2 regions of the Methylobacterium sp. J-092 genome follow, and region 2 is predicted to be linked to the other one. Evidence: predicted binding sites of a transcription regulator. Region 2 holds the regulator's gene; the other holds the start of a gene.
What was found. Region 2 encodes LexA, which represses DNA repair genes until DNA is damaged. Its sites were predicted from a motif close to TGTTCNNNNTGTGTTCNG; they were not measured.
Positions count from the first base shown of each region.

Region 1 (4,758 bases), on a different contig from region 2:
AGGGCGATCTCGAAGGCGGCGGCGCCCATCCGTTCCTTCATCGCCTCGGTGAGGGGAGCGACCCAGGGCGCGATCTTCTCCTCCAGCGTGCCGGGAAAGAAGCCGAGCGAACGGCCGCCGGGAACGTTCGGGCGGGTGATGATCACCTTGGCGATCCGGCGCTGGCGCAGCAGGTCGGCGGCGCGTGTGCCGGCGATGTAGGTCTTGCCGGTGCCGGCCGGGCCGAGCACGATGACCTGCGGGTTCAGGGCGAGCGCGTCGAGGTATTCCGCCTGCCGGTCGGTCAGCGGCTGGATCGGGCCTAGGTTTCGTTCCTCGTCGAAGCGGGTCCTGTGCAGCCGGACCGTGCGGTCTTCCACCAGCTCGAGTCGTGCGCGCCGTCTTTTCATCGATCAACACTCCGCGTGGGATTTGCCAACCAAAAGGACTTGCTAACCAGAAACCGCTCTTCGCTCTAACCTTCGTATCGTGGGCTTATCTCTCCTCTCGGAAGCAATGACGCTGCCTCGAGCCGGTTCCGGCCCTCGACACGAAGCTTGTGGACAAGACGAGCCGCTGCGCGGCCCGCCTGGTCGTTGCCGGAGCATGCAACGCGCGCACCATAGAGTCGGGCGATGCGACGGCCGCATGACGGGGCCCGGCAGGTGTTGCTGAAATGGCTCGGACGACGGCGGATGGTGCGCCGGGACGGTCGGGGGATGGGGCCGTGTCCGGTCCGCCCAAGGTCGTGTCCTACGCCCGACGTCACGCTCGTCCGCGAGCGGCCTCAGGCCGGCTGCAGGAAGCTGTCGAGCACCATCTTGCGACCGGCCTTGTCGAAGTCAACGGTGAGCTTGTTGCCGTCGACGGCGGCTACGTCGCCGGGGCCGAACTTGGTGTGCAGAACCCGCATCCCGGCCTCGAAGGCCGAGGGCGTGCCGGTGGATTTGGCGATCAGCTCGCCCTCGATCTGTCGCGGGCCGCCGCGCCCGCCGCCGGGCGAGGCGCCGAAGCCGCGGGCGGTGGTGTGCGCCGCGCCCTTGCCGAAGTTGCTCTGCTGCCCGGTATTGGCCTGCGCCCGCTGCCAGCCCGGCGTGCCGTAGCTCGAGCCGAAGGGCTGCGGGTTGCGGTCGAAGCGCGAGGCGCCGGCGGAGAAGTGGGCCGGCGCCTCGATCACGTCGACCGCCGATTCCGGCAGCTCGTCGATGAAGCGCGACGGGATGGTCGAGGACCACAGGCCGTGGATGCGGCGGTTGACGGCAAAGGACAGCTTCGCGCGCTTGCGGGCCCGCGTCAGCCCGACATGGGCGAGGCGACGCTCCTCCTCGAGGCCCGCGCGGCCGCTCTCGTCGAGGGCGCGCTGGTTCGGGAAGAGGCCGTCCTCCCAGCCGGGCAGGAACACCGTGTCGAATTCCAGCCCCTTGGCCGCGTGCAGGGTCATCAGCGAGACGCGCTCGGCGCCCTCGGCCTCCGAGGCCTCCATCACCAGCGAGACGTGCTCGAGGAAGGCGCCCATGTCGGGGAACTCCTCCATCGAGCGGACGAACTCCTTGAGGTTCTCCAGCCGCCCGGCCGCGTCGGCCGACTTCTCCTTCTGCCACATCTCGGTGTAGCCGGATTCCTCGAGGATGGTCTGCGCCACCTCGGAATGCGGGTTGCTCTCGACGAGCCGCGCCCACCGCGAGAAGCTCTCGGTGAGCGCGCGCAGCGTCGAGCGCACGCGGGGCTTGAGCTCGTCGGTCTCGCAGAGCTTTCGCGCGGCATGGAGCAGCGGGACCTGCTCGGCGCGGGCGTAGAGGTGGAGCTGCTGCAGCGTCGCGTCGCCCAGGCCGCGCTTGGGGGTGTTCACGATCCGCTCGAAGGCGAGGTCGTCGGACGGGTTGTTGGTCGCGCGCAGGTAGGCCAGCGCGTCGCGGATCTCGGCGCGCTCGTAGAAGCGCGGGCCGCCGATCACCCGGTAGGGCAGGCCGAGCTGGACGAAGCGGTCCTCGATCTCGCGCATCTGCGCCGAGATCCGCACCAGCACCGCGATCTCGGAGAGCGGGTGCTGCTTGGCCTGGAGCGCCTCGATCGATTCCGCCAGGAGCCGCGCCTCTTCTTCCGAATCCCACGCGCCCGACACGGTGACGGGCTCGCCGAGCTCGTCCTCCGTGCGCAGGGTCTTGCCGAGCCGGCCCTGGTTCTTGGCGATCAGGCCCGAGGCGGCGGCCAGGATGTGGCCCGTCGAGCGGTAGTTGCGCTCGAGGCGGACCACCACGGCACCGGGAAAATCGTGCTCGAAGCGCAAGATGTTGTCGACCTCGGCCCCGCGCCAGCCGTAGATCGACTGGTCGTCGTCGCCGACGCAGGCGATGTTCTTGCGCACCTGCCCGAGCAGCCTGAGCCAGAGGTACTGGGCGACGTTGGTGTCCTGGTACTCGTCGACGAGGATGTAGCGGAACCGGTCCTGGTAGTTGGCCAGCACGTCCGGATTCTCGCGCCACAGCTTGAGGCAGAGCAGCAGCAGGTCGCCGAAATCGACCGCGTTGAGCGTGACGAGCCGGGCCTGGTAGGCGGTGTAGAGGTCGCCGCCCTTGCCGAAGGCGAAGGCCTGCGCCTCGCCGGCCGGGATCTGGTCCGGGCCGAGGCCGCGGTTCTTCCAGCCGTCGATGACGTGGCCGAGCGCGCGTGCCGGCCAGCGCTTCTCGTCGATGTTCTGGTCCTTCAGCACCTGCTTCATCAGGCGCAGCTGGTCGTCGGTGCCGAGGATCGTGAAGTCGGATTTCAAGCCCACCAGCTCGGCGTGGCGGCGCAGGATCTTGGTGCCGATGGCGTGGAAGGTGCCGAGCCAGGGCATGCCCTCGCCGGCCGGCCCGATCAGCGTGCCGATGCGGTGCTTCATCTCCCGCGCGGCCTTGTTGGTGAAGGTCACCGACAGGATGTCGAATGGCCGCGCCCGGCCGGTCGTGATCAGGTGGGCGATGCGGGTCGTCAGCACCCGCGTCTTGCCGGTGCCGGCGCCGGCCAGCACGAGGACGGGGCCCTCCGTCGCCTCGACGGCGCGGCGCTGCTCGTCGTTCAGGCCGTCGAGATAGGAGGACGCGCTCGGGCGCAAGGCCCCCATGGCGCGGGCGGCGATGGAGCTGGAGCCACGCTCCGCGTCGGAAGGCGGCGTCGCATGCGAAGAGTTCGGCATGGGCAATCCCTGGACCAAAACGCGAACGGCGTCGAGACCCGGACGCCGAGGCCTCGACGCTGAGGCGCGATCGCCGAGGCCCGGACGCAATGTCGCCGCCCCGCGCAGCCGCCGGGCGGGAACTTGAAGCAGGCCGGCCGCTTGCTCACATCATCGACAGACACCCCCCACACAGGAGCGCCCGATGCGCATCGTGCCGATCGCCATTATCGCCGCCCTCGCCGCCACGCCCGCCCTCGCGCAGGTCCGGCAGGGCAACCCCGACGCCGCCAACGAGTCCTTCGCCCGCCAGGGCGAGTCCCGGGCGCTGCAGCAGAACCTCACCTCGCAGAACAACACCACGCGCATGGAGATCCAGCGCAGCCAGCAGATGCAGGCACCCCAACCCACCCCGGGCGTGATCGTCGCCCCCCGGCGCTGAGCCGAGCCCGCGGGCGTTGAACCGAGGCCGCGGGCGCCCTGGCGCCTGCGGTCCCGCGCCGTGCTATGCCCGCCGTGAACCCGCCGGGTGGCGCGGGGTGCATGCGGAACGATCACGGTGCGTGACCTCCTGACCGCGCTCGCGGGCGCCGTCATCCTGATCCTCGTCGCGGCGCTCGCGGTGCCGCCCTTCATCGACTGGCCGGCCCATCGCGCCTTCGTCGACGCGACCGTGAGCCGGTCCCTCGGCCTGCCGGTGCGCAGCGAGGGCCGCATCGACGTGCGGCTGCTGCCCTCGCCGCGCCTGCGCCTCGACCGCCTTCATCTCGGCGACGAGCCGGGACGGCCCGCCCTCGATCTGCGCTTCGTCAAGGCCGAGCTCGGCCTGAGCCCGCTGCTGGCGGGCGCGTTCCGCTTCACCGAGAGCCGGATCGGCCGCGCCGAGGTCAAGCTGCCGGTGACCGAGGGCGACGCCCTCGTGGTGCCGGCCGGCCTCGGCGAGGCCCTGCGCGGCCGCGACCTCGCGATCGAAGACCTCCACGTCCAGCAGCTGCTGCTGACCACGGTGGTGCCCGCGACCGGGCGCACCGACCAGTTCTACGCGGAAGCCGTGCAGATCCAGGCGCCGGCCCTCGTCGGCCCCTGGCGGGTCGCGGGCACCAGCGGCGGCCTGCCGTTCACCCTGGTCAGCGGCGAGCCGGCGGCGGACGGCGCCGTCGCCCTGAAGCTCTCGGGCGGCGGCGACGCCCATCCGCGCTTCGAGGCCGACGCCCGCGTCGCCTTCGTGCCGACGGATCCGCGCGGCGGCGCCCGCAGCACCGAGCCGCGCCCGCTCGTCGCCGAGGCCGAGGGCAGCGCCCGCCTCGTCGTCGGCCCGCCGGCCCAGGCCGCCGGCGCCTACCTGCCGTTCGCGCTGGGCGGCAAGTTCAAGGCCCGCGGCGCCCTCGTCCGGTTCGAGGGCGTCAACGCCGAGATCGATCCGGGCGGGCAAGCCTTGCGGCTTTCCGGCAGCGGCCAGATCGACCTGCGCCGCTGGCGCGCGGGGCTGACCCTGGAGGCGCGCCGCCTCGACCTCGACGCCTTCCTGCTCTCGCCGGGCGGGCAGGCCTTCGTGGCGCGCGGCCTGCCCAAGGTCGGCGCGAAATCGGGTGGCGGCCTGCCGGTGATGCTCGACCTCGACCTCT
Region 1 covers NZ_JAKSXU010000216.1:19,596-24,353, forward strand. The annotation lists gene MKK60_RS27360 (PhoH family protein) at 1-389, opposite strand, end outside; gene MKK60_RS27365 (ATP-dependent helicase) at 767-3,154, opposite strand; gene MKK60_RS27370 (hypothetical protein) at 3,339-3,575, shown strand; gene MKK60_RS27375 (AsmA family protein) at 3,693-4,758, shown strand, end outside.
Region 1: a site for LexA is predicted at 3,165-3,182, ahead of MKK60_RS27365 (ATP-dependent helicase). Genes of this name have one in related genera too.

Region 2 (4,758 bases):
CTCGACCGCGGCGCGGTATTCCGGCCCGTCCGGGAGCGCCAGCATCGACTCGGCCGCCTCCATGATGGTGTTGGTGGCGCCGGCGGTCGCGGCGAGGACGTTGCCGAGCTCCTCGTGCGCCATCGGGATGCGGTCGTGCGTCAGCTCGTTGGCGCGCAGGGCCGCGATCTCGTCGCGCACGTGGGCGATGTAGTCCGCGATCTCGATTAACTCGGACACCATGGTCGCCGGGTTGATCGTCGCGCCGAGCGGTCTTTGCAAACCCATCGTCAGCATTCCTCCGCGTGTCGGCCCCGAAAGGTCGGTCAGGCGCCGCAGACCGCCTCGATCTTGCTCTTCAGGGTCGCGGCGTTGAACGGCTTGACGATGTAGTTGTTCACGCCGGCCTTCTTGGCGGCGATGACGTTCTCGGTCTTCGACTCGGCGGTGACCATGATGAACGGCGTGGTGCGCAGGCCCTCGTCGGCGCGGACGTGGCGAAGCAGCTCGTAGCCGGTCATCGGCTCCATGTTCCAGTCGGAGATCACGAGGCCGTACTTGCGGCCCTTGAGGCGCGCCAGCGCGGCCGTGCCGTCGGAGGCGTCGTCGACCTCCTCGAAGCCGAGCTGCTTGAGCAGGTTGCGGATGATGCGAACCATCGTCTGGTAGTCGTCGACGACCAGGATCGGCATGCTGAGATCGAGGGCCATGGTCAAACTGCTCCGGTGTCTCCGAATCGCCGGCTCGGCCGTCGGCGTCGGTCACGCAATGTCGGGAGGCGCTGTCGCTGGTCGCACCTCATGCCCGGGACCTTACGCCGGGCGGCATTGCGAAGCGGTTAATCGCGCTGCGATCGGCGCACCCACTCGGATAGGCGGCGCGGCCGCCTTTACCGACGCGCTCGGCTGCGTGATGACGATGCCCCCAGCTGCGACGTCGCCCGGACGCCGCGGCAGAGCGGGCAGCCCGCCGGCACCGGCCCGGCCGCGGAGAAGGATCGCCGCCCCATGCGCAAGGTCGTCATCAGCGAGTTCATGGACGAGGCCGCGATCGCGGCGGAGCTCGCGGGGTTCGAGACGCTCTACGATCCGACCCTGGTCGACCGGCCGGACGCCCTGCGCGCGGCGCTCGCGGGCGCGTCCGGGCTGATCGTCCGCAACCGCACGCAGGTGCGCGCGGGCCTGCTCGCGGCGGCATCCGACCTCAGGGTGGTGGGCCGCCTCGGCGTCGGGCTCGACAACATCGATCTGGCCGCCTGCGCCGCCCGCGGGATCGCGGTCCATCCCGCGACCGGCGCCAACGACGGCGCGGTGGCCGAGTACGTGATCGGCACCGCGTTGCTGCTGCTGCGCGGCGCCTACGGCGCGAGCGCGCAGGTCGCCGCGGGCGCGTGGCCGCGCAACGCGCTGATGGGACGCGAGATCGCCGGCAAGCGCCTCGGCCTCGTCGGCTTCGGCGCGATCGCCCGCCAGACCGCCCGCCGTGCGGCGGCCCTCGACATGACCGTCGCCGCCTTCGACCCGCACCTTGCGCCCGACGACGCCGCGTGGCGCCCGGCGCACGGCGCGGTGGCGAGCCTGACCCTTGACGCGCTGGTCGCAACGAGCGACGTGCTCTCGCTGCACGTGCCGCTGACCGAGGCGACGCGCGACATGATCGGGCCGGCGGCGATCGCCCGGATGCGGCCGGGCGCGATCCTGATCAACGCCGCCCGCGGGGGCGTCGTGGACGAGGCCGCCGTCGCCGCGGCGCTTCGGTCCGGGCACCTCGGCGGGGCGGCGCTCGACGTGTTCGCCCAGGAGCCCGTGGACGCCGCGGGCGGCGCGGCGCTGATCGACGTGCCGAACCTCATCCTGACCCCGCACATCGCCGGCGTGACGCGGGAATCGAACGTGCGCGTCTCGGCGGTCACCGCCCGCGCCGTGCGCCGCAGCCTCGAGGGCTGAGCCCCGCAGCACAGCGATCGAAAAGGGCTCGGCGCGCGACGAAATTCGATGCAACGGTCGGATCGGCCGATGAGAACCCTTGCGGAACACTTGACGAACGTTTAACGTGTTCGTGTTTTGTTTCTGCGGCTCCACCTTCGTGTGGCCGCGCATTCCTGCGAGCCGCGCCGATGCTGACCCGTAAACAGCTGGATCTCCTGCGATTCATCGACGAGCGGATGCGCGAGGACGGGGTTCCGCCGTCGTTCGACGAGATGAAGGACGCCCTCGATCTCAAGTCGAAATCCGGCATCCACCGGCTGATCACCGCCCTAGAGGAGCGCGGCTTCCTGCGCCGGCTTCCGAATCGGGCTCGGGCGATCGAGGTGCTGCGCATGCCCGACGGCGCCGGCCGCTCCAGCGCGCCCGCCCCGGTGCCGGCAGCTCCCGCCGCGCCGCGCCGGTTCACCCCGAGCGTGGTCGAGGGCGGGCGCTCGAAGGCCGTGCCGCCGCGTCCTTCCACGACGCAGATGGTCGACGACAGCGGGCGCGCGGTGTCGATCCCGGTGATGGGCCGGATCGCGGCCGGCACGCCGATCTCGGCGATCCAGAACCAGAGCCACGCGATCACCATGTCGCCGGACTTCCTGGCCGGCGGCGAGCACTACGCCCTGGAGGTCCGCGGCGACTCGATGGTCGAGGCGGGCATCCTCGACGGCGACCTCGTGGTCATCCGCAAGCAGGACACCGCCAACACCGGCGACATCATCGTGGCGCTGATCGACGACGAGGAGGCGACGCTGAAGCGGCTGCGCCGTCGCGGCTCCTCGATCGCGCTCGAAGCCGCGAACCCGGCCTACGAGACCCGCGTGCTCGGGCCGGATCGGGTGCAGATCCAGGGCCGCCTGGTCAGCCTCGTGCGCCGTTACTGAAGGGTCTCGCCCGGCATCTCCGGGTTCGGGCCGTCCGCGGCCGGATCGTCGGGTGCCGGGTCGGCGTCCTCCGCCCGGGGGGGCGGTACGGCCATGCCCTGGAACGGGACGTCCTTCGGCTTGGGCTCGGCCGCGGGCGACGATCCGCCCGCTGCCGCGTCATCCGTTCCCTGGGGCGGGGGACGGACCATCGCGGGGCGCCACGGCAGCGTCCGTCCCGGCTCATGCGTGTCGGCCAGAATGAAGCCATTCGGCTCGACGCGGATCGCCACGGCGCCGTGGCTGGCGAGGTAGGCGCGATCGATGACGAGGGCGGCGGCGCAGCCGGGCGGTGCGGCGAGCGCCGTGATCAGCACCGAGGCCTTGGCGCAATCCTGCGCGAAGCCGCGGCGATCCTTCAGAAGCGCCACCGCGCGCCCGTCGGCCAACCGAAGCGTGCATCCGATCCGGTCGCAAACGGAACCGCCCGTCGCCTGCGCGCCCGGCCTGCCGTCGCCGTCGGCCTTCAGCCACTGCTCCAGCACGAAGTTCGACGGCCGCCCGAGGGCGACGAGGCTGCCGTCGGCGCGGCGCACCGCCGCTCCGCTGCCCTGGCGGTCGACGTAGATGTCGTAGCGGGCCGGCATCGTCGCCAGGCCGAGCCCGAGCAGCGCCGGCGGCAGGGCGAGCCAGCGCAGGCGCGAGACCGGGAGCGTCGCGAGCAGCAGCCCCGCGGCGAGGCACCCGAGCGCGGCGGTGCCGAAGGCCGGGACCACGACGTTGGCGCGCCCGAGCCCCTGGATCCAGCCGGAGATGGTCAGCATGCCGCGCACCGCCAGTCCCATCAGCCACCAGACCGGCTGGTCGAGGGCGAACGGGTAGGCGACGATGCCCAGCACCGCCGCCGGCATCACCGCGAGCGAGACCAGCGGTAGGGTGAGCGCGTTGCCGATCAGCCCGAAGGGTTGGACGGTCTGGAAGTGGTAGGTGGCGAAGGGCGCGGTCGCGACCTGCGCCACGAGCGTCGTGCCGAGGGTGCCGACCACCGTCGTCAGCGACAGCGCGATCAGCCGGCCGATCCGCCCGGCCCCGTCGCGGCGGAACATCCCTCCATCGATCAGGCGGGCGCAGGCGATGAGGCCGGCCACCGCCCCGAACGACATCTGGAAGCTCGGGCCGAGCAAGCCTTCCGGCTCGTGCGAGAGCGCGATGAGCGCGGCGAGAGCGAGGTTGCGCATGCTGAGCGCCGGGCGATCGACCAGGATCGCCCCGAGCATGATCAGGGTCATCACGAGGGAACGCTCGGCCGCGATGTCCCAGCCGGAGAAGACGCAGTAGGCGGTGACCCCGACCATCGCCAGCGCCGCGGCGATCTTCTTGATCGGCCAGGCCAGCGCCAGGAACGGCACCAGGGCGAGGCCGGCGCGGACGAGCCAGAACACGACCCCGGCGGCCAGCACCATGTGGAGCCCTGAGATCGAGACCCTGTTGGGAAGGTTGGCCTGCAATCTCGCTGGATCAGTGGGTGACTCGGGTACGAGCGCCAGCGGGGCTAAAACGGCAGTACGGTATGAAGCTCAGCCGTACGCCCGGCTTGGAAAGCCATGGCTCTCGTTCGATATGCGGCGTATCCCACCCCACCGCTGCATGGTTATGCACCCGCAATTTCGAGCAGCCTGGAGCGAACGTCTGCGCCTGGGCGAGCGAGATCCACCGTCGCGAATCGGACGTGATGCCCTTGTATGGTCACGCCCTCGTCGATGTGGCGGTCTAGGGACGGGTGGAGCAGCACCCCCCCGGCGACGTCTGCCCGCGCATCGCCCCTCCCAGCCTGGGACCGGAGGTAGGCGTACATCTGGTACAGGTGCGCACTTTTGAAAGACTCGCCCCCGTAGGGACGGGCCGTAAGGATACCCGTGAACTTGGTGTCGATCACCGTCCGG
Region 2 covers NZ_JAKSXU010000186.1:3,582-8,339, reverse strand. The annotation lists gene MKK60_RS22100 (protein phosphatase CheZ) at 1-267, opposite strand, end outside; gene MKK60_RS22095 (response regulator) at 306-689, opposite strand; gene MKK60_RS22090 (NAD(P)-dependent oxidoreductase) at 987-1,925, shown strand; gene lexA (transcriptional repressor LexA) at 2,096-2,836, shown strand; partial or broken gene MKK60_RS22080 (ComEC/Rec2 family competence protein) at 2,830-4,317, opposite strand; gene mcrC (5-methylcytosine-specific restriction endonuclease system specificity protein McrC) at 4,467-4,758, opposite strand, start outside.